DNA from 4 places in the Streptomyces sp. NPDC058534 genome. Region 1 is predicted to be linked to each of the others. Evidence: riboswitches for the same ligand, from Rfam matches in the RefSeq annotation. Region 1 holds a riboswitch; each other region holds the start of a gene.
What was found. A riboswitch is a leader RNA that binds a small molecule or an ion and turns the genes downstream of it on or off. The one in region 1 is predicted to bind cobalamin.
Positions count from the first base shown of each region.

Region 2: it holds a riboswitch for cobalamin, as region 1 does, so the genes downstream of both, ACFWR9_RS23155 ((2Fe-2S) ferredoxin domain-containing protein) here and ACFWR9_RS18115 (ribonucleoside-diphosphate reductase subunit alpha) in region 1, are expected to answer to the same signal.
Region 3: it holds a riboswitch for cobalamin, as region 1 does, so the genes downstream of both, ACFWR9_RS14245 (energy-coupling factor ABC transporter permease) here and ACFWR9_RS18115 (ribonucleoside-diphosphate reductase subunit alpha) in region 1, are expected to answer to the same signal.
Region 4: it holds a riboswitch for cobalamin, as region 1 does, so the genes downstream of both, cobN (cobaltochelatase subunit CobN) here and ACFWR9_RS18115 (ribonucleoside-diphosphate reductase subunit alpha) in region 1, are expected to answer to the same signal.

Region 1 is NZ_JBHXNW010000026.1:73,953-81,292, reverse strand. Features, by position in the region: gene ACFWR9_RS18130 (DUF3311 domain-containing protein) at 95-352, shown strand; gene mctP (monocarboxylate uptake permease MctP) at 349-1,959, shown strand; gene ACFWR9_RS18120 (GNAT family N-acetyltransferase) at 1,990-2,475, shown strand; cobalamin riboswitch at 2,530-2,708, shown strand; gene ACFWR9_RS18115 (ribonucleoside-diphosphate reductase subunit alpha) at 2,808-5,195, shown strand; gene ACFWR9_RS18110 (ribonucleotide-diphosphate reductase subunit beta) at 5,195-6,202, shown strand; gene ACFWR9_RS18105 (hypothetical protein) at 6,115-6,366, opposite strand; gene ACFWR9_RS18100 (GlxA family transcriptional regulator) at 6,459-7,340, shown strand, end outside.
Region 2 is NZ_JBHXNW010000038.1:26,609-33,948, reverse strand. Features, by position in the region: gene cbiE (precorrin-6y C5,15-methyltransferase (decarboxylating) subunit CbiE) at 1-768, opposite strand, end outside; partial or broken gene ACFWR9_RS23170 (GNAT family N-acetyltransferase) at 966-1,356, shown strand; gene ACFWR9_RS23165 (SpoIIE family protein phosphatase) at 1,393-4,041, shown strand; gene ACFWR9_RS23160 ((2Fe-2S)-binding protein) at 4,051-4,737, opposite strand; gene ACFWR9_RS23155 ((2Fe-2S) ferredoxin domain-containing protein) at 4,771-5,166, opposite strand; cobalamin riboswitch at 5,229-5,353, opposite strand; cobalamin riboswitch at 5,478-5,660, shown strand; gene ACFWR9_RS23150 (ABC transporter substrate-binding protein) at 5,698-6,723, shown strand; gene ACFWR9_RS23145 (FecCD family ABC transporter permease) at 6,720-7,340, shown strand, end outside.
Region 3 is NZ_JBHXNW010000018.1:111,481-118,820, reverse strand. Features, by position in the region: gene ACFWR9_RS14260 (hypothetical protein) at 1-355, opposite strand, end outside; gene ACFWR9_RS14255 (chloride channel protein) at 628-1,920, shown strand; gene ACFWR9_RS14250 (potassium channel family protein) at 1,917-2,462, shown strand; cobalamin riboswitch at 2,551-2,911, shown strand; gene ACFWR9_RS14245 (energy-coupling factor ABC transporter permease) at 2,941-3,648, shown strand; gene ACFWR9_RS14240 (energy-coupling factor ABC transporter substrate-binding protein) at 3,645-3,980, shown strand; gene cbiQ (cobalt ECF transporter T component CbiQ) at 3,981-4,730, shown strand; gene ACFWR9_RS14230 (ATP-binding cassette domain-containing protein) at 4,727-5,575, shown strand; partial or broken gene ACFWR9_RS14225 (MFS transporter) at 5,604-6,356, opposite strand; gene ACFWR9_RS14220 (RNA-guided endonuclease InsQ/TnpB family protein) at 6,387-7,340, opposite strand, start outside.
Region 4 is NZ_JBHXNW010000038.1:39,679-47,018, reverse strand. Features, by position in the region: gene ACFWR9_RS23240 (amidase) at 1-115, shown strand, start outside; gene ACFWR9_RS23235 (DUF998 domain-containing protein) at 134-745, opposite strand; gene ACFWR9_RS23230 (hypothetical protein) at 775-984, shown strand; gene ACFWR9_RS23225 (dihydrofolate reductase family protein) at 1,010-1,630, shown strand; partial or broken gene ACFWR9_RS23220 (superoxide dismutase) at 1,689-2,113, opposite strand; gene cobN (cobaltochelatase subunit CobN) at 2,159-5,794, opposite strand; cobalamin riboswitch at 5,824-5,972, opposite strand; gene cobG (precorrin-3B synthase) at 6,028-7,340, shown strand, end outside; gene ACFWR9_RS23205 (precorrin-8X methylmutase) at 7,338-7,340, shown strand, end outside.

The DNA.
Region 1 (7,340 bases):
CGATATGCGGACGAGGGCTTCCGCTGTCTTGACGCCGTCACCTACATTTCGTGCGCACTGCACGAGGTGATCAGCGAGGGGACGGAGCCACCGCATGTCACAAGCCCCGGAAGTGAGCAGAGGCCCGGTGGTGACGCCTGTGCGCGTCGTCATCGGCCTCTGCCTAGTCGCACCGTTCGTCGCCATGCTCTGGGTCGGTTCGTACGCGAAGACGGACCCGGCCTTCATCGGCATACCGTTCTTCTACTGGTACCAGATGGCCTGGGTGCTCATCTCCACCGTGCTCACGGTGGTCGCGTACCAGCTGTGGCAGCGTGACCAGCGCGCCCGCCGGGAAGGCGGGGCCAAGTGAACGACGGCGTGAACGGCGTCGCGCTCGGCGTCTTCATCTTCTTCTTCGTCCTTGTCACCGCCATGGGCTTCCTGGCCGCCCGCTGGCGCCGGGCCGCCAACGAGCAGAGCCTCGACGAGTGGGGCCTCGGCGGCCGCTCGTTCGGCACCTGGGTCACCTGGTTCCTGCTGGGCGGCGACCTGTACACGGCGTACACCTTCGTGGCCGTCCCCGCGGCGATCTACGCGGCGGGCGCGGCCGGCTTCTTCGCGGTGCCGTACACGATCCTGGTCTACCCTCTGATCTTCACCTTCCTGCCGCGCCTGTGGTCGGTCTCCCACAAGCACGGGTACGTGACGACCTCGGACTTCGTGCGCGGCCGGTTCGGCTCGAAGGGGCTGTCGCTGGCGGTCGCCGTCACCGGCATCCTGGCCACGATGCCGTACATCGCGCTCCAGCTGGTCGGCATCCAGGCCGTCCTGGACGTGATGGGCGTCGGCGGCGGCGAGGACACCAACTGGTTCATCAAGGACCTGCCGCTGCTGATCGCCTTCGGTGTGCTGGCCGCGTACACCTACTCGTCGGGTCTGCGCGCGCCCGCGCTGATCGCGTTCGTGAAGGACACGCTGATCTACATCGTGATCGCGGTGGCGATCATCTACATCCCGATCAAGCTCGGCGGGTTCGACGACATCTTCGCGTCGGCGAGCGACAAGTTCACCGAGTCGGGCAAGGGCGGACTGATCCCGGACCACGGCGGCCAGTGGACGTACGCCACCCTGGCGCTCGGCTCGGCGCTGGCGCTGTTCATGTACCCGCACTCGATCACCGCGACGCTGTCCTCGCGCAGCCGTGACGTGATCCGGCGCAACACCACGATCCTGCCGCTGTACTCGCTGATGCTGGGCCTCCTCGCGCTGCTGGGCTTCATGGCGATCGCGGCGGGCGTCAAGGTGGAGAACGGGCAGCTGGCGATCCCGCAGCTGTTCGAGAACATGTTCCCGGACTGGTTCGCGGGCGTGGCCTTCGCGGCGATCGGCATCGGCGCGCTGGTACCGGCGGCGATCATGTCGATCGCGGCAGCGAATCTCTTCACGCGCAACATCTACAAGGACTTCATCAAGCCGGACGCCACCCCGGCCCAGGAGACCAAGGTCTCCAAGCTGGTGTCGCTGCTGGTGAAGGTGGGTGCGCTGGTCTTCGTGCTGGGCATGGACAAGACGGTCGCGATCAACTTCCAGCTGCTCGGCGGCATCTGGATCCTGCAGACCTTCCCGGCCCTGGTCGGCGGCCTGTTCACCCGCTGGTTCCACCGCTGGGCGCTGCTCGGCGGCTGGGCGGTCGGCATGATCTACGGCACGGTCGCCGCGTACGGGGTGGCCTCGCCGACGCAGAAGCACTTCGGCGGCTCCTCCGACGAGATCCCCGGCATCGGCGAGATCGGCTACATCGGTCTCACCGCCTTCGTGCTGAACATCGTGGTCACCGTGGTCCTGACCTTCGTCCTGCGGGCGGTCAAGGCGCCCGACGGCGTCGACGAGACCAAGCCGAGCGACTACACGGCGGACGCGGGCGACGCGGGCGTCGAGGTCGAGCTGCCGCCGGCCACGGCGGGCACCTCGCACTAGTTCCTTCCTCGTCAGCGGGCCGTCGGAGAAATCCGGCGGCCCGTTGTCGTACCCGTCGGCGAGATCACCGCACAGGCCTATCCGCGCGACGGCCTCCTCGACTTCGGGGAGGACGACGAGTACCTCCACGAGCTGCGCGCCGTGGCCAAGCGGGCGGCGGCCGCCGAGGTACTGGTCGCCGCGGCGGACGGCGGGCTGCTCGGCGGCGTGATCTTCGTGCCCGCCGGCGGGCCCATGGCGGACATCGCCCGGCCCGGTGAGGCCGAGATACGTATGCTCGCCGTCGCCCGCGAGGCACGCGGACGCGGGGCCGGCGAGGCGCTCGTACGGGCCTGCGTGGACCGCGCCCGGTCCGTGGAGGGCTGCGCACGCGTCGTGCTGTCCACCCAGCGCACCATGCGCACCGCCCACCGCCTCTACGCGCCCCTGGGCTTCACCCGCACGCCGGACCGCGACCGGAACCCCCTGCCGGAGCTGGACGACATCACTCTGCTCACCTGTGAACCGACGCTCTGACACCACCCCGACACACTGGCGGACACAACATCTGGGGGTGCTGGCGGATCCCGGCACAAGATGTATGCTCATGCTCGCTGTCGCCGCAGGGGAATCCGGTGCGAATCCGGAACTGTCCCGCAACGGTGTACATGCGTGTATCCGTACGTTCTCGGACGTACGTGCACGCGTGTCTCAGTCCGAGGGCCTGCCGACAGTGCGCCCGGCCTCCCGGCCCGGGTGCCATGACGTCCGGGCCCCGTGGAGTGGGCCGGTGGACGCGACGCCGCGTGCGCTCGTGTGCTGCCCCCTGCCCTCCGCCAGGCCCCGTGCCAGCGAGGGAGTGCCCCCACGTGACCATCGCGCCAGCCGACCCGGCCACAGCGACCCCGGTGACGACTTCAGCGATGCCGGTGACCGAGGAGTCCGACGGACCCGGTGCCGCCCTGCTGCGGACCCTGACCGCTCTGACCGCCGACCTCCCCGGCGCCGACCCCGGCCGGGTCGCCGCCGCCGCGCTGCGCGGCCGGTCCGCCCACGCGGACGAGGCCGAGCTGCGCGAGCTGGCCACGGAGGCGGCGGCCGGTCTCATCTCCGAGGACCCGGTCTACTCCCGGCTGGCCGCCCGGCTGCTGACCATCGGCATCCGGGCGGAGGCCGCCTGCCAGGGCGTCACGTCCTTCACCGAGTCGGTCGCCACCGGCCACCGTGAGGGCCTGATCGCCGACCGCACCGCCGAGTTCGTACGGCTGCACGCGGAGCGGCTGGACGCGACGATCGACCGGGCCGCCGACGACCGCTTCGGCTACTTCGGGCTGCGCACCCTGCACAGCCGCTACCTGCTGCGGCACCCGATCACCCGCAAGGTCGTCGAGACGCCGCAGCACTTCATGCTGCGGGTGGCCGCCGGCCTGGCCGAGGACGACAGCGCCCACTCGGTCGACGAGGTCTCCGCGCTGTACGGCCTGATGAGCCGCCTCGACTACCTGCCCTCGTCCCCCACCCTGTTCAACTCCGGCACCCGGCACGCCCAGATGTCGTCCTGCTATCTCCTCGACTCCCCCAAGGACGAGCTGGACTCCCTCTACGACCGCCTCCACCAGGTCGCCCGGCTCTCCAAGCACGCCGGCGGCATCGGCATCGCCTACTCCCGCGTCCGCTCCCGGGGTTCGCTGATCCGCGGCACCAACGGGCACTCCAACGGCATCGTCCCGTTCCTGAAGACGCTGGACGCCTCGGTGGCGGCCGTGAACCAGGGCGGCCGGCGCAAGGGCGCGGCGGCGGTCTACCTGGAGACCTGGCACGCGGACCTCGAGGAGTTCCTGGAGCTGCGGGACAACACCGGCGAGGACGCCCGCCGCACGCACAACCTGAACCTCGCCCACTGGATCCCGGACGAGTTCATGCGCCGCGTGGACGCCGACGGACAGTGGTCGCTGTTCTCGCCCGCCGAGGTGCCCGAGCTGACCGACCTGTACGGCGCGGAGTTCGACGCGGCCTACCGCGAGGCCGAGGCCGCGGGGCTCGCCCGCAGGACCCTGCCGGCCCGTGAGCTGTACGGCCGCATGATGCGCACCCTCGCGCAGACCGGCAACGGCTGGATGACCTTCAAGGACACCGCCAACCGCACAGCCAACCAGACGGCCGAGCCGGGCAACGTCATCCACTCCTCCAACCTCTGCACGGAGATCCTGGAGGTCACGGACGACGGGGAGACGGCGGTCTGCAACCTGGGCTCGGTCAACCTCGGCGCCTTCGTCGACGTGGCGAAGGGCGATATCGACTGGGAGCGGCTGGACGCCACCGTCCGCACCGCCGTCACCTTCCTGGACCGGGTCGTCGACATCAACTTCTACCCGACCGAGCAGGCGGGCCGCTCCAACGCCCGCTGGCGCCCGGTCGGCCTCGGCGCGATGGGCCTCCAGGACGTCTTCTTCCAGCTGCGCCTGCCCTTCGACTCGCCCGAGGCGAGGGCCCTGTCCACCCGCATCGCCGAGCGCGTCATGCTCGCCGCGTACGAGACGTCCACCGACCTCGCCGAGCGCAACGGCCCGCTGCCGGCCTGGGAGAAGACCCGTACCGCCCGGGGCGTCCTGCACCCCGACCACTACGGCGTGCAGCCGACCTGGCCGGAGCGCTGGACGGCGCTGCGCGAGCGCATGGCGACCACCGGGCTGCGCAACTCCCTGCTGCTCGCCATCGCGCCGACCGCCACCATCGCCTCCATCGCGGGCGTCTACGAGTGCATCGAGCCGCAGGTGTCCAACCTGTTCAAGCGCGAGACGCTCTCCGGCGAGTTCCTCCAGGTCAACTCGTACCTGGTGAACGACCTCAAGCGGCTCGGCGTGTGGGACGCCCGCACCCGCGAGGCACTGCGCGAGGCCAACGGGTCGGTCCAGGACTTCACCTGGATCCCCGCGGACGTCCGCGCGCTGTACCGCACCGCCTGGGAGATCCCGCAGCGCGGCCTGATCGACATGGCCGCCGCCCGCACCCCGTACCTCGACCAGGCCCAGTCGCTGAACCTGTTCCTGGAGACGCCGACCATCGGGAAGCTCTCCTCGATGTACGCGTACGCCTGGAAACAGGGCCTGAAGACCACGTACTACCTGCGCTCGCGCCCGGCGACCCGGATCGCCCGCGCCGCCGGACGGGCCACCGTCCCCGCCCAGGTCACCCCCGACCCCGAAGCGGTCGCCTGCTCCCTGGAAAACCCCGAGTCCTGCGAGGCCTGCCAGTAATGACGACCAAGAACCTGCTCGACCCGGGCTTCGAGCTGACTCTGCGCCCCATGCGCTACCCGGACTTCTACGAGCGCTACCGGGACGCCATCAAGAACACCTGGCACGTGGAGGAGGTCGACCTCCACTCGGACGTCGCCGACCTCGCGAGGCTCAGCCCCGAGGAGCAGCACATGATCGGGCGGCTGGTGGCCTTCTTCGCCACCGGTGACTCGATCGTGGCGAACAACCTGGTGCTGACCCTCTACAAGCACATCAACTCCCCCGAGGCGCGCCTCTACCTGTCGCGGCAGCTGTTCGAGGAGGCCGTCCACGTCCAGTTCTATCTGACGCTGCTGGACACCTACCTGCCTGACCCGGAGGACCGCAACGCCGCCTTCGCGGCCGTGGAGAACATCCCGTCCATCCGCGAGAAGGCCGAGTTCTGCTTCAGGTGGATGGACTCGGTCGAGTCGATCGACCGCCTGGAGACCCAGGCCGACCGCCGCCGTTTCCTGCTGAACCTCATCTGCTTCGCCGCGTGCATCGAGGGCCTGTTCTTCTACGGCGCCTTCGCCTACGTCTACTGGTTCCGCAGCCGGGGTCTGCTGCACGGTCTGGCCACCGGCACCAACTGGGTGTTCCGGGACGAGACGATGCACATGTCCTTCGCCTTCGAGGTGGTCGACACCGTGCGCAAGGAGGAGCCGGAGCTGTTCGACGACCGGCTCAAGGAGCAGGTCACCGACATGCTGCGGGAGGCCGTCGAGGCCGAGCTGCAGTTCGCGCGCGACCTGTGCGGTGACGGCCTCCCGGGCATGAACACCGACTCGATGCGGGAGTACCTGGAGTGCGTCGCCGACCAGCGCCTGACGCGCCTCGGCTTCGCCCCCGTGTACGGCTCGGAGAACCCCTTCTCCTTCATGGAGCTCCAGGGTGTTCAGGAGCTGACCAACTTCTTCGAGCGGCGTCCCTCCGCGTACCAGGTCGCGGTGGAGGGCACCGTCGACCTGTCCGAGGACTTCTGAGTCCGAGGAGTCTCCCTTTCTCCCCTGTTCTCCTGGGCCTCCCTGAGCTGACGGTCGACGCGCCGGTCGCGCACGATGCCGATCACCGAGGGGAGGACCATGAGGACCAGGAGTCCGAAGGTCACGAGCATTCCGATCAGGGCTTCGATCTGGTTTCCGTTCATGACACCAGTGTCGCGCCGGACACTCCTTACCGGGAGTGGCAGGACTGCCGTAGGGCCTCGATTTCCTGCCACTTCCGGGGCACACTGGTGGCATGCTCGAAAACGTGGCCGCCGTCCTGCTCGACGGTGTGCATCCCTTCGAACTCGGCGTGGTCTGCGAGGTCTTCGGCATCGACCGGAGCGACGAGGGCCTGCCGGGGTACGACTTCGCGGTGGTCTCCGCGGAGGGTCCCGCGCTCGGCACCCATGTGGGCGGACTGACCGTCTCCACGCCGTACGGCCTGGAGCGGCTGGCCGAGGCCGACCTGATCGCCGTGCCGGCCGGGAGCGACTTCGTGCGCCGGGAGTATCCGCCCGAGCTCCTTGACGCCCTGCGGCAGGCGGTGGACCGGGGCGCGCGCGTACTGAGCGTGTGCTCCGGGGTCTTCGTGCTGGGCGCCGCCGGGCTGCTGGACGGTCGGCGGTGCTCGGTGCACTGGCACCACGCGGCCGAACTGAGCCGCCAGTACCCGCGGGCCGTCGTCGCGCCCGACGTCCTCTACGTCGACGAGGACCCGGTGATCACCTCCGCCGGCACCGCCGCCGGGATCGACGCCTGTCTGCACATCGTGCGCAAGGAGCAGGGGCCGGAGGTCGCCAACAGGATCGCCCGGCGCATGGTGGTGCCGCCGCACCGGGACGGCGGACAGGCGCAGTACATCGAACGCCCGCTGCCGCGCTCCTCCTGTGACACCGTCGGCGAGGTGCTGGCCTGGATGGAGCAGCACCTCGACGAGGAGGTCACCGTCGAGCAGCTCGCGGCCCGGGCGCACATGTCCCCGCGCACCTTCGCCCGCCGCTTCCAGCAGGAGACCGGCACGACCCCCTACCGCTGGATCCTGCGCCAGCGTGTGCTGCTGGCCCAGCGCCTGCTGGAGGCGACGGACGAGACGATGGACACGATCGCCTGGCGTACCGGTTTCGGTACGGCGGCG
Region 2 (7,340 bases), on a different contig from region 1:
GGGGGCGGGGGCGAGGGCGCCGAGCGTGGCGGCCCGAATGTGCCGTTTGGTGAGCTGCCCGTCGTGCTCGTAGGCCGCGTCCGGCAGGCCCGGCACCGCGCCCAGACGCAGGGCGTCCGGGGCCCGGCGGCACTCGACGGCGACGATGTTGAGGGGGTCGCCAGGCGGATGGGGCCAGTCGTCGGCGGTGGCCGGCGTCGTCGTGCGCTCCTTCGCGCCGCCGAGCTGTTCCAGCACCCGCATCCGGCTCGGACCGAAGCCGCGGTCCCTGAGCAGGGCGGCGACGTCGTCGGGGGTGGTGGCGTCCGCGCTGAGCACGAGGAGGCGCCGGCCGTCGTGCAGGGCGGCGGCGAGGCGGGCCGCGGGCCGTCCCACGAGCGTGACGACCTCGACGTCCTCCACGGGCCAGCCGAGGCGGGCGCAGGCGTGGGAGACGGACGAGGGGTGCGGCAGGACGCGCACGGCGCCGGGCCCGAGTTCTTCGGTGAGGGCGCGGCCGATGCCGTAGAACATGGGGTCCCCGCTGGCCAGTACGGCGATCCGGCGGCCGGCGTGCGCGGCGAGGAGGGCGGGGACCGCCGGCCGCAGCGGGGAGGGCCAGGCGACCCGTTCCCCGGCGTACTCCGGGGGCAGCAGGTCGAGTTGGCGTGCGCCGCCGATCACGACGTCCGCGTCGAGCAGGGTCCCTCGCGCGGAGTCCACGAGCCCTTCCCAGCCGTCGGCGCCGATCCCGACGACGGCCGGTGCGGGGGTCTGGGCGGTGGTCACTGCTGAGTACCTCGGGGTCCGGGAGACGCGGAAGACGCGCTCTGTCGAAGACGCACTCTACGGGGCGCCCACCTGCGCAGGGCCGCTCGGGTACACATCGCCCCATTCTTCCGCTGCCGGTGACCGCCTGATGACCTCCGGCATCCGGGTCCACCGCGGTACCGGGCTGCTCGCGCACACCGGCGCGCTGCGTGCGGTGGACGACCCCGGCGTCGTTCCCCGCCGACCGCTGCCACCCGCAGGCCGCCGCCGGCCTCGACGCCGACCGCACCGCCGACTGGTTGTGCGGCGCCCGGGAGATCGACGAACTGGCCGTCCGCCAAGCGGACCGCGGCGCCGGTCTCGCGGGTGACCTGCTCGACGCGGTGACCGAGGACGCGCCCGGGGGGACGCGCCTGGCTGCTGACGTCGGTCCGCAACGGACGGGCCGTCGCCTTCTACCGCCGCCGGGGCTGGACCCAGGTCACCCACCCCTCCCCCGACGGCCGGGGCGTCGTCGTCTTCCTCGGCCCGCGCCATCCCGCCCGGTCCTTGGCGCCGCTTCCCCTCCGAGCCTCCTGGTCACGCATCGGCCCCGGCGTGGCCTGACTGGTCGCACCTGCGTCAATGATGAAAACTGACGCTATGGACCGCTTGCCACGGCGGAGCATCGCCGGCCAGGTCTTTCTGCTGCAGGTCGGCACAACGCTGCTGCTCATCGTCACCGCGGTGGTGTTCCTGGTGTTCCAGGCGCAGCGCGACAGCACCGACGACGCCCGCCGCACCGCCCTGGGCGTCGCGGAGGCCTTCGCCACGGCTCCGGGCACGGCGACGGCACTCACCGGAACCGACCCCACCGCCGTACTCCAGCCCCGTACCGAAGCCGTCGGCAAGTCCTCCGGCGTCGACTACGTCGTGGTCTTCGACGACGAGGGAATCCGCTTCACCCACCCCGACCCGGCACTGATCGGGAAGCGCGTCGTCGGCCCACCGGGACTGCTGGACGAGGTCTTCGGCGGCCGGTCGGTCACCCGGACGTTCGACACGAGCGTGGGCCCGACGGTGAACGCCGACGTCCCCGTGCGGGCGGCGGACGGCCACGTGGTGGGCGGTGTGGCCGTCGGCATCACGATCACCAACGTCAACGAGTCGGCCCACCGCCAACTGCCCGCCCTGCTGGCCGCGGGCGCCGCCTCACTCGCGCTGGCCCTCGGCGCCGCGGCCCTGGTGAGCCGGCGGCTGCGGCGGCAGACCCACGGTCTCGGACCGGTCGAGATCACCCGCATGTACGAGCACCACGACGCGGTGCTGCACACCATCCGGGAGGGCGTGCTGATGGTCGACGGCGACCGCCTGGTACGCGCCAACGACGAGGCGCGGCGCCTCCTCGATCTCCCCGAGAAGTGCGAGGGTCTCCCCCTCGGCCGCCTCGGACTGGGCCCGGGGATCGTCGAGCTGCTCACCTCGGGCGACACCCGCACGGACGAGATGCACACGGCCGGGGACCGGCTCCTGGCGGTCAGCCTGCGCCGGGTGGAACGGGGCGGCGTGACCACGGGCTCCGTGGCCACGCTGCGGGACACCACCGAGCTGCACCGACAGCGGAGCAGGGCGGAGCGCGCCCACAAGCGGCTGGAACTCCTCTACCACGCGAGCGCCCGGATCGGCACCACACTGGACGTGGTGCGCACCGCCGAGGAGCTGGCCGAGGCGTCGACGCCCCGCTGCGCGGACTTCGTCACGGTCGAACTGCTGGACGCGGTGCGGCGCGGCGCGGAGCCCGCCCCGGGCGACCTGGTCATGCACCGTGTCGCCCTGCACGGCGTCCGTGACGACGTCCCGCTGATCCCGGTCGGCGAGGCGATCGCCTTCCGGCCCGGCACGCCCATCACGACCGGCCTCGCCTCCGGCCACGCGGCCCTCGTCGCCGACCTGCGCGCGGAGGAGGGCTGGCAGCGGCAGGATCCCGTCCGCGCGCCCAGGATCCTCGGCTACGGCATCCACTCGCTGATCTCCGTTCCGCTGCGCGCCCGGGGCATCGCGCTCGGAGTGGCCAACTTCTGGCGCGGTGCGGGCTCCGAGCCGTTCACGCGGGAGGACCTGTCCATCACCGAGGAACTGGCGTCGCGGGCCGCGGTCGCCATCGACAACGCGAGGCGCTTCCACCGCGAGCACACCGTCGCGGTGGCTCTGCAGCGCAGCCTGCTGCCGCACGGGCTGCCGGTGCAGAACGCCCTCGACGTCGCCTACCGCTACCTGCCGGCGCAGGCGGGCGTGGGCGGCGACTGGTTCGACGTGATCCCGCTGTCCGGCGCGCGGGTCGCCCTGGTGGTGGGCGACGTGGCCGGTCACGGGCTGCACGCCGCGGCCACCATGGGCCGGCTGCGGACCGCCGTGCAGAATTTCGCCGGTCTCGACATGGCTCCCGACGAACTCCTCGGCCACCTCGACGAACTGGTGGCCGGCCTCGACCGGGACCGCACCGACGCGAGCACCGGTACGGACATCGTCGGTGCCACCTGTCTCTACGCCGTCTACGACCCGGTCTCCGGTGACTGCACCATGGCCCGCGCCGGGCACCCGCCGCCGGCCGTCGTCCGCCCGGACGGCAGCGTGGACTTCCCCGAGCTGCCGCCCGGTCCTCCCCTGGGCCTCGGCGGCCTGCCCTTCGCTCCGGCCGAGTTCCGGCTCCCCGAGGGCAGTCGGCTCGTCCTGTTCACCAATGGACTGGTGACGGGCCGGGGCCGGGACATCGAGGCCGGCCTCGACCTGCTCCGCAGCCGGCTCGCCGACGCGGACCGGACACCGGACGAGACCTGTGCCGTGCTGCTGGACGCCCTGCTCCCCGACCGCCCCGACGACGACATCGTCCTCCTCGTGGCCCGTACCCGGGCCTTCCCGGCCGACCGGGTCGCCGAGTGGCACGTGCCGCGTGACCCGGCGGCCGTCGCCGGCGGCCGGGCCGATGCGACGCGCCAACTCACCGAGTGGGGCCTCGAAGAGACGGCGTTCATCACCGAGCTGATCCTCAGCGAGCTGGTCACCAACGCCATCCGGCACGCGGCCGAACCGGTGCGCGTCCGGCTGCTGCTCGACCACAGCCTGATCTGCGAGGTCTCCGACGGCAGCAGCACGGCGCCCCACCTGCGCATGGCCGCCACCACCGACGAGGGAGGCCGCGGCCTGTTCCTCGTCGCCCAGTGCGCCCGGCGCTGGGGCACTCGGTATCACGCGCAGGGCAAGGTCATCTGGACCGAACAGCCTCTGAACGCCCTCGACACCGAGGGCCGGTGACCGTCCCCGCTACCCGGCCAGGCAGCAGTCGCCGCACTTCGAGCCGTTCGGCGCGCGGTAGTAGAGACAGCAACTGCGGCGCCGGAACGTGAGATCCGGACCGGTGATCTCTCCGGTGCCCACGAGCCGTCCGGTGTTCAGCAGCTCGGTGGTGAGGCCGGTGAGCGGCTCGCGCAGTGCGGGGTGGGCCGTCAGCAGGGCGCGGGCCGCCTCGACGAGCGCCGAGGCCGCGTTGCCGTCCAGCAGTCGTGGGGCGACCTTGACGCGCAGCCCTTGGGCCAGCGCCTCCAGGTGCGCCGTCACCTGCTCGTACAGCGCGAGGGCCGGGGACGGCAGTGGGCCGGTGCGCAGACCGGCGGGGCGCGGCATGCGCAGGGCCGGTCCGTCGTCGGCCCGCTCCAGCCGGCTCAGGTCCGGGACGATCCCGTGCAGGAGTACGCAGGCCAGGGCGGGCGACCAGAGGCGGGCCGCGTGGCCGAGGTGGGCGATGGACACGCCGATCCGCGGTTCGCGCGCCCGGTGGCGGTGCGCGACGGCCTCGGCGAGGTCGGTGAAACCCCGCGAGTAGGAGAGGCCGAGCGGATGCCGGCCCGCGTCGCCGCCCCCGACGCGCAGGACGAAGAAGCCGCCGAGGGCGGCCACGTCGTGCAGGGCGGCGGTGACGTCGGCGGGCGATGCCTGGGCGTTTGCGGACACCGGGCGCTCCTCGTGCGGGTGGTGAACGCGGTATCAGGAGGCCGTAGGGCGTCGCGGGGGCGTGATGGCGTACAGGTCGAGGATGTCCGGTCGGGGTGCGACGCCGGGGCCTCCGGCGCGGACCCAGTCGGCGATGTCCTCTGTGGCGTCCGGGTCGTTGACCAGCCCCAGCCAGACGGGACGGGCGCCGGCGGCGCGGCCCGCCGCGGAGGGCTGGACGACGATCACGTTGGCCTGTTCGCACACGTCGAGGCAGTCCGACACCCGCACGGGCACCCGGGCCCGCAGACGCGCCGTCTGCGCCGCGTGGTCGACGCCGATGATCTTCGGGGTGCCGCAGCAGCAGTCCCGGCAGACGACGACCCGTGAGGGCGTCGGGTCCGCGGGTCCGGTGGGCGTCGCTTCGGCCGGGCTCGCTTCGGCGGGCATGCGGCATCGTCCCTCTCCCCGGGGAGATCCGCCCCGGTGGTCCGTCGAGGAGGCGACCGCGTGAGTCTCCTGGCTCTCGGGTCGTCGCTCGCCCCGCCCCTTCCCACCCGGTACGGGCAGTGGTCGTGTGGGGGCTCGCTCGCCGATCACAGTGGCGGGACCGCGCCGGAATCGCACCGGCTTCCTCGGGCCGCCGTCGCCCAATTGCTCCGGGCATCCTCGCATCCCGTCCCCGGAGCTGTCAGCGGGGCCCCGCCCCGTGGACGGGCACTACGTGCACGCTGAACACCCGTGCTTTGCGCCCGGCCCAAAGGAACGTAATATCGCCAGGTCATAGCCGCGACGGGAGACAGGAAGCCGGTGCGAATCCGGCACGGTCCCGCCACTGTGACCGGGCACAGCGTGCCCTCGACCTGCCCCCGCGCCCATCGGGCGGGCAGCCGGGGGCCGTCGGCCCGGGAGTCAGGACACTGGCCTGTCGCGGGCCCGATCCGAGGAGCGCGGACTCCCCAGGAGGCTTACGTGTCAGCCCTGTTCTCCCCTGCCCGACGCCGCCGGACGCTGCGCGGCACGGCCGCGGCGCTCGCCCTGTCGGCGGCCCTGGTGACCGCCGGGTGCGGCTCCTCCGACGAGGCCGGCGACGCCGGCCCGGACGGTCCGGCCTCGGCGTCCTCCCTCGCCGGTTTCCCCGTCACCATCGACAACTGCGGTGTGAGGACGACCTACGACAAGCCGCCGTCCCGGGTGGTCACCATCCACCAGCACCCCGCGGAGCTGATGCTCGCGCTCGGCCTGAAGGACCGCATGGTCGGCACCGCCTTCCCCGATTCGGCCGTCCTGCCCGAGCTGAAGAAGGACTACGAGGCGATACCCGAACTCGCCGAGCGGGAACCTTCGTTCGAGAAGATCCTCGACGCCGAGCCCGATCTCGTCTACGGCGGCTACGGCAGCGCCTTCGCCGAGAACGAGGGCCGCTCCCGCGAGGCGTTCGCCGACGCGGGCATCGACACCCACCTCAACCGCGAGTACTGCGATGAGAAGCGGGTGACGATGAAGGACACCTACGCCGAGATCCGCACCGTCGCGAGCGTCTTCGGCGTACCCGACCGGGCCGACAAGCTGATCGCCGACCTGAAGAGCCGCGTGGCCAAGGCGTCCGCCGCCGTGAAGGGCGAACCGGAGGTGCCGGTCTTCGTCTACGACAGCGGCGACAAGAGCGCCTTCACCGCGGGCGGCAAGGGCCTGGGCACCGACCTGATCCGGCTGGCCGGCGGCAAGAACGTCTTCGGCGACCTCGACGAGGTGTTCGGCGACGTCTCCTGGGAACAGGTCGTCGAGCGCAGGCCCGAGGTCATCGCCATCTACGACTACGCCGGAGCCGGCAGCGTCGAGCAGAAGAAGGAGTTCCTGCTCTCCCAGCCGGCCCTCGCCGACGTCCCCGCCGTCAGGAACAAGCGGTTCGTCGTCCTGCCGCTGACCGCGACCCTGGTCGGCATCCGGTCGGCGTACGCCGTCGGCGACCTCGCCCACGGACTGCACCCCGAGAGCTTCCGGTGACGGGCACCGCCACCGAGGCGGTCGCCGAACCGGACCCGTCGGCGCGGCCGCGCCGGGCGGGGCGTACGACCATGGCGGGAACGTCGCTCGCCCTTGCGGCCCTGCTGGTGGCCTCCGTGACGGCCGGCCTGGCCATCGGCTCGGTCCAGGTGCCGCCCGGCCAGGTCTGGGGGATCGTGACGCACGCCCTGGGCGCCGACTTCACCCAACCGGACTGGTCCCGCGCGCGGGAGACCATCGTCCTCGACGTACGAGCGCCGCGCGTCCTGCTGGGAGCGGTGACCGGTGCGGGTCTCGCGGTGGTCGGCACCGCCCTTCAGGCCCTCGTCCGCAACCCGCTCGCCGAGCCGTACCTGCTCGGCGTCTCCTCCGGCGCGTCCCTCGGGGCGGTCTCGGTCATCGTCTTCGGCGTCGGCTTCCTCGGGCCCCTGTCGCTGTCCGCCGCCGCGTTCGCCGGCGCCCTCGGCGCTCTGGTGATCGTGTACGCCACCGCCCGCACCGGCGGGCGCATCACCTCGACGCGCCTGGTCCTGTCCGGGGTGGCGATCGCGGCGGTGCTCACGGCCGTCCTCGACCTGCTGCTGCTCACCACCGACCGCGGCAACGAGGCCCGGGCG
Region 3 (7,340 bases), on a different contig from region 1:
GGGCGACCAGACTCAGCGAGGCGAGGACGATGCCCGCGACCCGCGCCCAGGCCATGTCCTTGAGCAGGCCGTATCCGGTGACGGCGACGAGGGCGCCGAGGACGACGTGGATGATGCCCCACCCGGTGAGGCTCATCTCGTAGACGTACGTGCCGATCCGGGCGTACACGTCGTCCTCGGCGATGGCCGCGATGCCCTGGAGGACGGCGAGGGCGCCGCTCAGCAGCAGCAGTACGCCCGCGAAGACGACGCCTCCGGTCACCCAGCCGCCCGACCGGTCGGCCGGGCGCTGGGACCAGGTGCCGTCGCCGCCGTGGGACGGCCGTCCGGGTGTGGGTTCGGCGTGCTGGCTCATGGACGGAGTCCTTTCTGCGTGTCCCCGTGAGGGGCCTCGGCCCGCCGCGCCGACGGCGCCGACAGGTCGTTCCGAGCCTGCGGGGCGCGGGGCTCCCCGGCCACGCGGGTCCGCCCGGACGGGTGAACGGCGGCCCGGCGTGCGCATGCGACCGCACGCCCCCTCGCGTTAACTGAACGGCACCCGCCGGAGCGGACGAAGGAGGGCACGTGACGAGTCGGCCGGCGCCGGCGAACGCCGCCCCGGGCCGGGCCGAGCAGTCGCTGCGGCACATGCTGCTCAGCCCCGGCTACCGGCGGCTGTTGCTGCTGTGCGTACTGCTGGGCGTGCCGATCGCGCTGGCCTGCTTCTTCTTCGTCGGCCTCCAGCACCAGTTGCAGCACTGGGTGTGGACCTCGCTGCCCGAGGCGGCCGGGTACGACACCCCGCCCTGGTGGTGGCCGCTGCCCGCGCTGGTGCCGGCCGGGCTGGTCCTGGCGCCGATCGTGACCCGGATGCCCGGCGGCGGCGGCCATCTGCCGGTGAACGGCCTGGGCGGGCCGCCCGTCGGTCCCCGGGCGCTGCCCGGAGCGGTCCTGGCCGCGCTGGCCACCCTGCCGCTAGGTGTGGTGCTGGGTCCCGAGGCCCCGCTCATGGCCGTCGGCAGCGGGCTCGCGCTGCTGGCGGTGCGGCGGACGGGCACGGGCGGCGACCAGCGGGCCGGCGCCATCCTCGCCACGGCCGGTTCCACCGCCGCGATCTCCACGATCCTCGGCGGCCCGGTGGCCGCGGCCGTACTGCTCATCGAGGGCGCGGGGCTGGCCGGGGCGCAACTGGTCGTCCTGCTGCTGCCCTGTCTGCTGGCCAGCGCCACCGGCGCCCTGGTCTTCACCGGCTTCGGGCAGTGGACCGGCCTGAAGATCGGCGCGCTCGCCCTGCACGACTTACCACCGGCCGCCAACCCGGACGCCGGTGACTTCCTGTGGGGCATCCCCACGGCGGCGCTGATCGCCGTGCTGATCACGCTGGCCCGCGAGCTGGGGCACCACACCGTCTCCTGGACCCGGCGGCACACGGCCGTCCGCACCGTGGTCTGCGCCACGGCCGTCGGGGTCTGCGTCGCCGCGTACGCGCTGATCACCGGCCGCTCCCCGGCCGAGGCGGCGCTGTCCGGCCAGGCCACCCTCGCGCAGATCGCCGCCCACCCGCACGCCTGGCCGGTGGGCGCGCTGATCGCCCTGGTCGCGTGCAAGGGGCTGGCCTGGGGCATCGCCCTTGGTAGCCTGCGCGGCGGCCCGATCTTCCCGGCGGTGCTGCTGGGCACGGCCACCGCCATGGCCTGCTCCGGGCTGCCCGGCTTCGGCGTGACCCCGGCGCTCGCCCTCGGCATCTCCGCCGCGGCGGCCGCGGTGACGGGGCTGCCGCTGTCCAGCGCGGTCCTGGCGGTGCTGCTCACGGGCGGGGACGCGTACGACCAGATGCCGCTGATCGTCACCGCGTCGGTCGTCGCCTTCGTCGTCTCCCAGGTGGTGCGCCGCACGGAACCGGAAGCGGCCCACGCCCCGACGACGGGAACGACCGGGTGACGGAGCGCCGGACCGTACAGACCCGTAACGCCTGGCGCACCGCCCGGCCCTGGGTCGTACGGGGCTGTGTCGCGGTGGCCGTGGTCGTGGCCTACTTCCTGCTCCCCCTCGACCATCTGGGCCCGCACCGGCCCGTGCTGAGCTGGGTGCTGTTCGCCCTGCTGCTGAGTGCCGTGGCCGCGCTGCTGCTCCGGCAGATCCACCACGTCCTGGTCGACCGCCCCGAGACCAGGCCCGGTGTGGTCATCACCCTGCTGATCATCCTGTCCGTGCACGTCTTCTCGGCCACGTACTACGCCCTCGCCAAGCAGCCCGGCGAGTTCACCGGCCTGCACACCCGCGTCGACGCGCTCTACTTCACGGTGGTCACGCTCGCCACGGTCGGGTACGGGGACATCACCCCGCGCGGGCAGTCGGCCCGGATCGTGACCCTGCTCCAGATCGTCTACAGCTTCGTCTTCCTCACGGCCGCCGCGACCGCGCTCAGCACGCGGGCGCGCGCCATGGTGGTCCGGCGCACGGAACGGGACCGGTCCGGCTGACGTTTCCGCAGCCCCGAGCCCTGTCCGCCCGGTCCCCGGCCGGGTCCGCGCGACAGGAGGCCCGCTTGTCACCACCCCCGTAGGAGCACTACTGTCGCCACGCCTTGGTGAACGGGAAATCCGGTGTGATGCCGGTGCGGCCCTCGCCACTGTGAATCGGGAAGTCCGGCTCCGGCCCCTTGTGGGCAGCCACTGGGTTCTAGGCCCTGTCGTCGGACTCCCGTCGTCCGCCCGGAGGGCGGGCCTCGCGGTGTCAGGTGCGTGCTCTCGGCGTGCCGGGCCCTGAGCCTCGTACTGGATGTACTTGGGTCAGGGCCCGGTGCGGCGAGAGTGCGTGCATGGCGCCGCGAGGCAGACGGGAGTCCGACGACAGGGCCTAACCCGGGAAGGCGTTGCTCGGACAGCGGTACCCGTCAGCCAGGAGACCGGCCAAGGCGCGTCGTCCATCCACGAGGTGCTGGAGAGGGTCTGCTGAGCCATGCACATAGCCGAGGGCTTTCTGCCACCGGCGCACGCGATCGCCTGGGGTGTCGCGTCCGCGCCGTTCGTCGTCCACGGAGTCCGGTCACTCACCCGTGAGGTCAGGGAGCACCCGGAGAGCACGCTGCTCCTCGGCGCCTCCGGTGCCTTCACGTTCGTCCTGTCGGCCCTGAAACTGCCCTCCGTCACCGGAAGCTGCTCCCATCCGACCGGCACCGGTCTGGGCGCCATCCTCTTCCGGCCGCCGATCATGGCGGTACTGGGCACCATCACCCTGCTCTTCCAGGCGCTGCTGCTCGCCCACGGCGGGCTGACCACGCTCGGCGCCAACGTCTTCTCCATGGCGATCGTCGGCCCCTGGGCCGGGTACGGCGTCTACCGGCTGCTGCGCCGCTGCGACGTGCCGCTGATGGTCGCCGTGTTCTTCGGGGCGTTCGTCGCCGACCTGTCCACCTACTGCGTGACCAGCGTCCAGCTGGCGCTGGCCTTCCCCGACCCGAGCAGCGGATTCGTCGGCGCGCTCGGCAAGTTCGGGTCCATCTTCGCCGTCACGCAGATCCCGCTCGCGGTCAGCGAGGGCCTGCTCACGGTGATCGTGATGCGGCTGCTGGTGCAGTCCAGCAAGGGTGAACTGACCCGGCTGGGCGTGCTGCTCACCAGGTCGGGCAAGACCACGTCCGACGAGCAGGAGGCGGTGGCCCGATGACCCGCAACGCGAAGATCAACGCCCTGTTGCTGCTCGCCGTGGCCGCGCTCGCGGTGCTGCCGCTGGTACTCGGGCTCGGCGACCACAAGGAGGAGCCGTTCGCCGGCGCGGACGCGGAGGCGGAGACGGCGATCACGGAGATCGAGCCGGACTACGAGCCGTGGTTCTCGCCACTGTACGAACCGCCGTCCGGGGAGATCGAGTCGGCGCTGTTCGCGGTGCAGGCCGCGCTCGGCGCGGGCGTGCTGGCGTACTACTTCGGTGTACGCCGGGGCCGGCGGCAGGGCGAGGAGCGGGCGGCGGCACTGCGGGATGCTCCCGAAGGGAACTGAGTGCTGCCGATCGACGCCGCGGCGCACAGCAGTCGGTGGCGCCGCCGCCATCCCGTGGACAAGGCCGTACTCGGACTGGGGCTGACCGTGCTCGCGATCTCGCTGCCGCCCTGGCCGGGCGCGGCGCTGGTGCTGGTGACGGCGCTTGCGGTGCTGCTCGGCCCGGCGGGCGTGCCCGGGCGCCGGCTGTGGCGGGCGTACCGGGTGCCGTTGGGTTTCTGTGTGACGGGCGCGCTGCCGCTGCTGGTCCAGGTCGGGGGCGCGGACGGGTTCCTGACGGTGGCTCAGGGTGGGCCGGTGCGCGCCGGTGAGCTGCTGCTGCGGACCTCGGCGGCCTCGCTCGGGGTGCTGCTGTTCGCGTTCACCACGCCGATGTCGGACCTGCTGCCCCGGCTGGTGCGGGCGGGGGTGCCCGCACCGGTCGTGGACGTGGCGCTGGTGACGTACCGGATGAGTTTCCTGCTGCTGGACTCGGTGCGTCGCATCCGGGAGGCGCAGGCCGCGCGGCTGGGGCACACCACCCGGGCCGCGACCTGGCGTTCGCTCGGCGGTCTCGGCGCCACGGCGTTCGTGCGGGCCTTCGACCGGGCGGCACGGCTCCAGTCCGGGCTGGCCGGCCGCGGTTACGACGGCACCCTGCGGGTCCTGGTGCCCGAGGCCCGCGTCTCGGTCGCCTTCACGGCGGCGAGCGGCGCGCTGCTGGCGGCGCTGGCCGCCCTCACCCTCGTACTGGAAGGGCCGCTGTCGTGAGTGGGACGAGCGAGGCGACGGCGGAGGCGCTGGTAGCTCTGCGGGGTGTGGCCTTCGCCTACGAGGAGGGCCCGGACGTGCTGACGGGGCTGGACTTCTCGGTGTGCGAGGGGCGGGCGCTGGCGCTCCTTGGCCGCAACGGCAGCGGCAAGACCACGCTGATGCGGCTGCTCAGCGGCGGACTCCGACCGCGTGCGGGGACGTTGACGCTCGACGGGGAGCCGGTGGCGTACGACCGCAAGGGGCTGACCCGGCTGCGGACCACGGTGCAGTTGGTGGTGCAGGATCCGGACGACCAGCTGTTCGCGGCCTCGGTGGGGCAGGACGTGTCCTTCGGGCCGTTGAACCTGGGCCTGCCGGACGCGGAGGTCCGGTCGCGGGTCGACGAGGCGCTCGCCGCACTGGACATCGGGGCGCTGGCCGACCGGCCGACCCATCTGCTGTCGTACGGGCAGCGCAAGCGGACGGCGATCGCGGGGGCGGTCGCGATGCGGCCCCGGGTGCTGATCCTGGACGAACCGACCGCCGGGCTCGATCCGGACGGCCAGGAGCGGCTGCTCGCCACCCTGGACCGGCTCCGCGCGGGCGGCACCACGGTGGTGATGGCCACCCACGACGTCGACCTCGCCCTGCGCTGGTCGGACGACGCCGCGCTGCTCACCCCGGACGGCGTGCGCACCGGCCCGACGGCCGCGACGCTGGCCCGCACGGATCTGCTGCGGCAGGCGGGGCTGCGGCTGCCCTGGGGCGTCGCGGCGGCCGGACTGCTGCGGGCGCGCGGTCTGTTGACGGAGACGGCGGCCGGACCGCGCACCCCGGAGGAGCTGGCCGCCCTGGCCGACTGACGCGTGCGCCGGCCGGGGCGGCCCGGGTTCACCGCGCGGAGTCGCTGTGCTCCGGTTCGGGGGTGGCCGCCGTCGGCTCGCCCTCGGGACGGTCCTCGGCACCACCGCGCCGGCGGCCGGGCAGGACGACCAGGACGATGAGGGTGCCGGCGGCCATGATGACGCCGCCGACGAGGCTGGTCGTCGAGACGCCGTGGGCGAAGGCCCGGTTGACGGCGTCGGTGAGGGCCTGCGCCTGCTCGGGCCCGGCGGCCGGGTCGGTGGCGAGCCGCTGGGCGACCGCCAGTCCGCCGCCCACGGAGTCCTGGGCGGTGTCCAGCGCGGCGGCCGGGAGCCGGTCGCCCACCAGGCCGGCCAACTCGTCGCGGTAGGCGGTGCCGAGGAGGGAGCCGAGGACGGCGATGCCCAGCGAGCCGCCGAGTTCCAGCGCGGTGTCGTTGGCGCCGCCGCCGACGCCCAGTTCGTTCTCCGGGAAGGAGCCCATGATGGTGTCGGTGGCCGGGGAGACGCTGAGGCCGATCGCGAGGCCGAGCAGCAGCATCGGGGCGAGGAAGTCGGCGTAGGTGGAGCCCTGGTCGATCAGGACCAGCAGGAAGACACCGGCCGTGCCGATCGCCATGCCGGACCCGACCATGGCCTTCACCCCCAGCTTCGGGGTGAGCCGCCCGGTCACCGCGGCGCCGACGAACACGGCCCCGGCCAGCGGCAGCAGCCGTACGCCGGTCTCCAGCGCGCCGAAGCCGAGCACGAACTGGAGGAACTGCGTGGCGTATTGAAGTGCTCTCCCGGCTGAAGGCCGGGAGATTCCTGCTTACCTTGCGGTAGCGGGCTTGACGCGCTTGGCGCGCCTGACGACTGCCCTCCCGGCAGCCGGGATGAGCGCGAGGCCCGTCCGGTACAGGTGCAAGACGTTCCGGGCCGCGTTGTGGTCGGCGTTGCCCGACCAGCCGCAGTCCGGGTTCTTGCACACGAACACGGCCTGGGACTCGCGGCTGCCGGGCGTGGTGATACCGCACGCCGAGCAGCGCCGGGAGGTGCCGGGTGCGGGGACCTTGTGCAGGGTGCCACCATGCTGGGCGGTCTTGTAAATCAGCAGGGTGACCGTGCGGCCCCATGCCTCCTGGTTGACGGAGCGGTTCAGCCCGGACTTCTGGGCGACGTTCGTCCCCGGTGCCTCGGGGGTTCCCCTGGCGGATTTGACCATGTTCGTGATGGTGAGTGCTTCGACCACGATCGTGCCGTAGGTGCGGGCGATGGCGGTGGTCGTCCGGTGTTGCCAGTCCAAGGCCCGGCGCTTGGCTTTCGCGCGCAGTCCTGCGATCTGGTCATAGGTGTGGTGCAACCGGCGGCTGGTGCGCTCGCCGGGCTTACGGTGCCGCTTACGCTGGGCGGCGCGCTGCTCCAGGTGCAGGAGCCGTGCCTTCTCCTTGGCGGTCAGCCACGTGCCGTGCTCGTAGGTTTCGCCGTCGGAGAGGGCGATGGGTACGTTGATTCCGACGTCGATGCCGACTTCAGGGCCGGTGTGGGGTTCGGGCTTGTTCTCAAGGGTCTGGACGCGGAAGGCGATGTGCCATCCGAGGGCGTCTTTGACGAGCCGGGCCCCGGTGATCCGGTTCTCCGGGTTGCTGCGCTTGCCGACGGGCAGGTCTTTGGTCCAGCGGAAGCGGATCCGGCCCACCCTGGGAATGTTGGCCATGCCCCAGCGGCGGTGCACGCGGACGATGTTCAGGTCCCGGCCCTGCGGTACGTCCACCGACATCACCGA
Region 4 (7,340 bases), on a different contig from region 1:
ACGGGAAGACCTGCTCTTCCGCCTCGCGGGGCAACTCGAACGGGCGCAGCCGTGGGCAGACCGCGCCCCCGCGGTCCGGGCCGGGAACCACACCGGCCGCGGCACCTCCCGGTGACCCCGACCGCCGCGGGGGCTACGGGCGGCCCGGGGTCCGCCGCACCCGGTTCCCGGTGTGGCGGAGGCAGGAGGCGACCACGATCAACGGCCACAGGGACTGGACGGCGGTCACGGCCCGCTCCGCGATGCCGACGTCGCCCTGTCGGTGCATCTCGATCAGGAACCACGCCCCGCCGACCGCCATCAGCGTCGTCACCGTGATCGAGGGCATCAGCCGCAGAGCCCAGGGGGCGGCCGAACCGCCGTTGACGGCCAGGACCGGCCACACCGCCAGCAGGGTGAATCCGACGACCGCCACCGCACCGTGGCGCAGGGATCCCCCGCTGGTCGGCGCGGGAAGCACCACCACGCCCAGGGCGGCGAGACCGCCGCCGGCCAGCGCCACCCGGCCGGCGGTGGCGGCGGCCCGCAGTCCCCAGGCGGTCAGCAGATGGCAGGCGCCCAGGGCGACGAACGCCGCCGACATCACCCAGAATCCCGGGGCTCCGTAGGCTCCCAGGGCGCTGATCGTCTGGGAGACGGGGTCATACGCAGGCCCTTCGAACAGCGCCGCGCCCGCCCAGCCTCCGATCAGCAGGACGGGCGCGCACCCTGAGGTGAGCAGGACCCATCTGGGGACAAGTCGCATCAAACAAGATTAAAGCGGAACCTGGAGGCATGGCCAGGCGTCCTGTGGTGGTGGGACGGCCGTCGCCCAGCGGCGGCCGGCGGGTCCGTGCGGACGGCGAGATCCTGGGACTGGCGTACGGCGTGCGGGATGTCGAGGAGTTCCTGCGGCGGGCCGGCCTTGAGGACGTCGACGTGGAGACCTCGGACCTGATCGAATGGCGCGGCGGCGGTCCGGAGGTCTGGTCGGTACGGACGTAGCGACCCCCACGACGAGGAGAGAGCCATCACCACACACACGGGCAAGGTGATCTGCGACATCACGGTCACGGCCGACGGGTACTCGGCCGGGCACGGCCAGACCGAGGAACGCCCGTTCGGCGACGACGGCGGGGACGGCACGGGTGACAGGCTGCACGCCTGGATGTTCGACACGCCCGACGAGAACAGGGCCGAGCTCGACCGGATGGCCGCCGCCGAGGCGTTCATCATGGGACGCAACATGTTCGGGCCCGTGCGGGGCGAGTGGGACCGCCCGTGGAACGGCTGGTGGGGCGACGATCCGCCGTTCCACGCGCCGGTGTTCGTCCTCACCCACCACGCGCGCGAGCCTCAGCCGATGGCCGGGGGCACGACGTACCACTTCGTCACCGACGGGATCGAGTCGGCGCTGGCACAGGCACGGGCGGCGGCCGGCGGCGGTGACGTCCAGGTGCAGGGCGGCGCGACCACCGTCAACCAGTACCTCGCGGCCGGCCTGATCGAGGAGCTTCGGCTGCACATCGTGCCGCTCACGCTCGGCGCCGGCACCCGGCTCTTCGACGGTGTCCCGTCGCTGCGGCTGGAGCAGATGGCCTCACGCGCGGCGACACAGGTCACGCACGTGACCTACCGCGTGCGCTCCTGACGCGGAGGGCCTCCGGCCGAGTACTTCCGGCCGGAGGCCCCACGCCCGAGCGGTGCGGTCACGGAGCGAGCAGGAGGCTGTCGCCGCGCTCCTTCGCGGCGGCGTACCGCCTGGCCACCTCCTGCCAGTCGACGACGGCCCACATGGCGTCGATGAAGTCGACCTTCTGGTACTTGTACTGGAGGTAGAAGGCGTGCTCCCAGGCGTCGAAGACCAGGATCGGCGTGGAGCCCTGCGTCGTCGCGGCGGCCTTGGTGAGCTGCGCCTTGAAACCGGCGAAGGAGCCGAACGGTCATGTTGTGCCAGTAGATCGAGTGCAGGATGTGCCCGGAGAGGTGGAAGGCGAGGTTCTTCTCCAGGCCGTTGATCGCCCCCCACTGCTCCTTGTCCCGCGGCGAGCTGCTCCAGCGTGTCGTTGGCGCCCTTCACGTAGGCCGCGTGGTGCTTGTCGTGGTGCAGCTCGGGGAGCGAGTACACCGCCATGTCCAACAACCGGTCCGGCGTCGTGCACCCGCCCCCGACAGGGCGTCAGTCCTCCCCCTCCAGGTCGCCCTCGGTCTCCAGGTACACCTGCCGCAGGGCTTCCAGGACGGCCGGGTCGGGCTTCTCCCACATGCCGCGCGACTCCGCCTCCAGCAGGCGCTCGGCGATGCCGTGCAGGGCCCAGGGGTTGGCCTGCTGGAGGAACTCGCGGTTGGCGGGGTCCAGGACGTACGCCTCGGTGAGCTTGTCGTACATCCAGTCGGCGATCACGCCCGTGGTGGCGTCGTAGCCGAAGAGGTAGTCGACGGTGGCGGCGAGTTCGAAGGCGCCCTTGTAGCCGTGGCGGCGCATCGCCTCGATCCACTTGGGGTTGACCACCCGGGCGCGGAAGACGCGGGAGGTCTCCTCCACCAGGGTGCGGGTACGGACCGTCTCCGGGCGGGTGGAGTCGCCGATGTACGCCTCGGGGGCGGTGCCGCGCAGGGCGCGGACGGTGGCGACCATGCCGCCGTGGTACTGGAAGTAGTCGTCGGAGTCGGCGATGTCGTGCTCGCGGGTGTCCGTGTTCTTGGCCGCCACGGCGATCCGCTTGTACGCCGTCTCCATCTCGTCGCGGGCCGGGCGGCCGTCGAGTTCGCGGCCGTAGGCGTAGCCGCCCCAGACGCTGTAGACCTCGGCGAGGTCGGCGTCGGTGCGCCAGTCGCGGGAGTCGATGAGCTGGAGCAGACCGGCCCCGTAGGTGCCGGGGCGGGAGCCGAAGATGCGGGTGGTGGCGCGGCGTTCGTCGCCGTGTTCGGCGAGGTCGGCCTGGACGTGGGCGCGGACGTGGTTGGCCTCGGCCGGCTCCTCCAGGGACGCGGCCAGGCGTACGGCGTCGTCCAGCAACCCGATCGTGTGCGGGAACGCGTCGCGGAAGAAGCCGGAGATGCGCAGGGTGACGTCGATGCGCGGACGGCCCAGCTCCTCGTACGGGATGGCCTCCAGGCCGGTGACGCGTCGCGAGGCGTCGTCCCAGACGGGGCGCACGCCGAGCAGCGCGAGGACCTCCGCCACGTCGTCGCCGGCGGTGCGCATGGCGCTGGTGCCCCACAGGGACAGGCCGACGGAGGTGGGCCATTCGCCGTTGTCGGTGCGGTAGCGCTCCAGGAGGCTGTCGGCGAGGGCCTGGCCGGTCTCCCAGGCGAGTCGGGAAGGTACGGCCTTGGGGTCGACCGAGTAGAAGTTGCGCCCGGTCGGCAGGACGTTGACCAGGCCGCGCAGGGGCGAGCCGGAGGGTCCCGCGGGAACGAAGCCGCCGTTCAGGGCGTGCACGGCGTGGTCGATCTCGGCGGTGGTCGCGGCGAGCCGGGGGACGACCTCGCGGGCGGCGAACTCCAGTACCGCGGCGACCTGTTCGCCGTGTTCGGACGGTACGGCGGCCAGGTCCCAGCCGGCGTCGTCCATGGCCTGGACCAGGGCGCGGGCCTGTTCCTCGGCGGCGTCGGCCGTGGTGCGGGTGGCGGCGGACTCGTCGAGGCCGAGGGCTTCGCGCAGGCCGGGCAGGGCGGTGGTGCCGCCCCAGATCTGGCGGGCGCGCAGGATGGCGAGGACGAGGTTGACGCGGTCGGCGCCGGCCGGCGGGTTGCCGAGGACGTGCAGGCCGTCGCGGATCTGAGCGTCCTTCACCTCGCAGAGCCAGCCGTCGACGTGGAGCAGGAAGTCGTCGAAGCCGTCGTCGTCCGGACGGTCCGCCAGGCCGAGGTCGTGGTCGAGCTTGGCGGCCTGGATCAGGGTCCAGATCTGGGCGCGGATCGCCGGGAGTTTGGCCGGGTCCATGGACGCGATCTGCGCGTACTCGTCGAGGAGTTGCTCCAGGCGCGCGATGTCGCCGTAGGAGTCGGCGCGGGCCATCGGCGGGACGAGGTGGTCGACGAGGGTGGCGTGCACGCGGCGCTTGGCCTGGGTGCCCTCGCCGGGGTCGTTGACGAGGAAGGGGTAGATCAGGGGCAGGTCGCCGAGGGCGGCGTCGGGGCCGCAGGCGGCGGACAGGCCGGCGTTCTTGCCGGGCAGCCACTCCAGGTTGCCGTGCTTGCCCAGGTGGATCATCGCGTCGGCGCCGAAGCCGCCGTCCTCGGCCCGCGCGGCGATCCAGCGGTAGGCGGCGAGGTAGTGGTGGGAGGGCGGCAGGTCGGGATCGTGGTAGATGGCGATGGGGTTCTCGCCGAAGCCGCGCGGCGGCTGGATGAGGATCAGCAGGTTGCCGCGGCGCAGGGCGGCCAGGACGATGTCGCCCTCCGGGTTGCGGCTGCGGTCGACGAACATCTCCCCCGGTGCCGGGCCCCAGTGTTCCTCGACGGCCGTGCGCAGTTCCCCGGGCAGGGTCGCGTACCAGCGCTTGTAGTCGGCGGCCGGGACGCGGACCGGGTTGCGGGCGAGCTGTTCCTCGGTGAGCCAGTCCTGGTCGTGGCCGCCCGCGTCGATGAGCGCGCGGATCAGTTCGTCGCCGTCGCCGGACGCGAGGCCCGGGACCTCGGCGTCGGTGTCGGCGCCGAAGTCGTAGCCCTCCTCGCGCAGTCGGCGCAGCAGGGCCACCGCGCTGGCGGGGGTGTCCAGGCCGACGGCGTTCCCGATGCGGGAGTGCTTGGTCGGGTAGGCGGAGAGGACCAGGGCGAGGCGCTTGTCGGCGGCCGGGATGTGCCGCAGGCGGGCGTGGCGTACGGCGATGCCGGCGACGCGGGCGGCGCGCTCGGGGTCGGCGACGTAGGCGGGGAGGCCGTCGGCGTCGATCTCCTTGAAGGAGAACGGCACGGTGATCAGGCGGCCGTCGAACTCGGGGACGGCTATCTGGCTGGCGGCGTCCAGCGGGGAGACGCCCTCGTCGTTGCTCTCCCAGTCGGCGCGGGAGCCGGTCAGGCACAGGGCCTGGAGGATGGGGACGTCGAGGGTGGTGAGCGCGCCGGCGTCCCAGGACTCGTCGTCACCGCCGGCGGACGCCTCGGCGGGCTTGGTGCCGCCGGCCGCGAGGACAGTGGTGACGATCACGTCGGCCGCCCGCAGGTCATCGATGAGTTCGGGCTCGGGGGCGCGCAGGGAGGCCACGTAGCGGGGCAGCGGCCGCCCGCCGGCGTTCTCGACGGCGTCGCACAGGGCGTGCACGAAGTCCGTGTTGCCGCTCATGTGGTGGGCGCGGTAGTAGAGCACGGCCACGGTCGGGCCATCCGCGTCCTGGCGCGGCGCGCGGTCCAGCGGGCCCCAGGTGGGGGCGGGCGTCGGCGGGTCGAAGCCGTGGCCGGTGAGCAGCACGGTGTCGGACAGGAAGCGGGCGAGCTGCTCCAGGTTGGCCGGGCCGCCGTGGGCGAGATAGGCGTGGGCCTCGGCGGCGAGACCGACGGGGACGGTGGAGGCCTCCATCAGCTGGGCGTCCGGGGCCTGTTCGCCGCTGAGGACCACGACGGGGCGGCCGTCGGCGAGGAGCAGGTCGAGACCTTCACGCCAGGCACGCAGTCCGCCGAGGAGGCGTACGACGACCAGTCCGACGCCGTCCAGCAGGGCGGGCAGGTCGTCGAGCGGGAGCCGGGCGGGGTTGGCGAACCGGTAGGCGACCGGGCCGGTGGCGGCGCGGGCGCTCAGCAGGTCGGTGTCGGACGTCGACAGGAGCAGGATGCTGGGGTGCGAGGCACGCTCCCCGGAAGAATGCGGCATGCGGCGTCTGCCCTTCCTCGGGGTCCGCGCCCCGGGCGGTGAGAGACGGCGGGAGTTCCTGACTCGTCCGGCCCTCAGGGTGGCCGGACTCACAGTGGCGGGACCGCGCCGGATTCACACCGGGCTTCCTCCCCTGTCGCCGTCTGGCGGTGGGCGGACCGGATGATCCACCCAGGAGCATAGTAAGGGTCCCGCCGGGAAGGGCGGCAGGTGCCACCGGTGTGACGGTCGGTATGCTCGCGGCCATGTCCTCGGCACTCCCTTCCATATCCTCCCAGGCCACAGCGGTCTCACGGGACCGTGGTGACGCCTGCCCGGGGACGCTGCGGCTGCACGCCGCCGACGACGGTGCCCTCGCCCGCGTACGGATACCCGGCGGGGCCCTGGGCGTCGTTCAGGCCGAGGCGCTGGCCGACGCCGCCCGGCGGCTGGGCGACGGGGAGCTTCATCTGACGTCCCGGGGCAACGTGCAGCTGCGGGGGCTGCGCGACGGCTGCGGCGGGGAGCTGGCCGGGCTGCTGGACGCGGCCGGGCTGCTGCCCTCGCCGGGGCACGAACGGGTGCGCAACATCGTCGCCTCGCCGCTGTCCGGCCTCGACGGGCACGGTCCGCGGGACGTACGGCCGTGGCTGTCGGCCCTGGACGCGGCGTTGTGCGCGAGCGAACGGGCGCGGGAGCTGTCGGGCCGGTTCCTGTTCGCGCTCGACGACGGCCGCGGGGACGTGGCCGGACTCGGCGCCGACGTCACCGTGCGGGCGACCGGCGGCGATGCGGCGCAGGTCGCGCTGCACTCGGTGGACGCGGCCTGGCGGGTGGCCGCGGACGAGGCGTCCCGGGCGGCGCTGCTGGCGGCCGAGGCATTCCTCGACGTCGCCCGCGAGTCCGGGGAGCGGGTGTGGCGGGTGGACGAACTCGCCGTACCGGCCCATGTCCTGACGCGGGCGGTGGACCGCCGTCTGTCCGAGGCGGGAGTCGGCCACGTCAAGGAGCGGCCGGCCACCACACGCGCGGACGGGCCTCCTCCCGGGCTCCTCGGGGACGCCCTGTGCGCGCACGTGCCGCTGGGCCGTCTCACCGGCCCGCAGTGGCGGGAGTTGACGCACGTCGCCGCTCTGACGCCGGACGCCGAACTGCGGTTGACACCGTGGCGCGGCGTCGTCGTACCAGTCGGGGGCCTGAGCGCATCGGACACCGCCGCCGCCCTCGACCGCCTCCGTGCCGTCGGTCTCGTCACCGACGCCTCCTCCCCCTGGCCGCGCGTCGGCGCCTGCATCGGCCGCCCGGGGTGCGGGAGGTCGCACGCCGACGTACGGGCCGACGCGGCCGGCACCCTGCCCGCCGCGGGCCGGTCCCCGCTCCCCTTGTACTGGTCCGGCTGCGAACGCCGTTGCGGCCACCCGCGCGGCGACCGGATCGACCTGGTCGCCGTCCCCGAGGGGGGCTACCGCCTCACCGCCACCGCCGGCCCCCCGGACGGGCCGGCGCGCACCACGGTCCTGACGGACCCCTCCGATCTCGCCACCGCACTGGCGGCGATCACTCCATG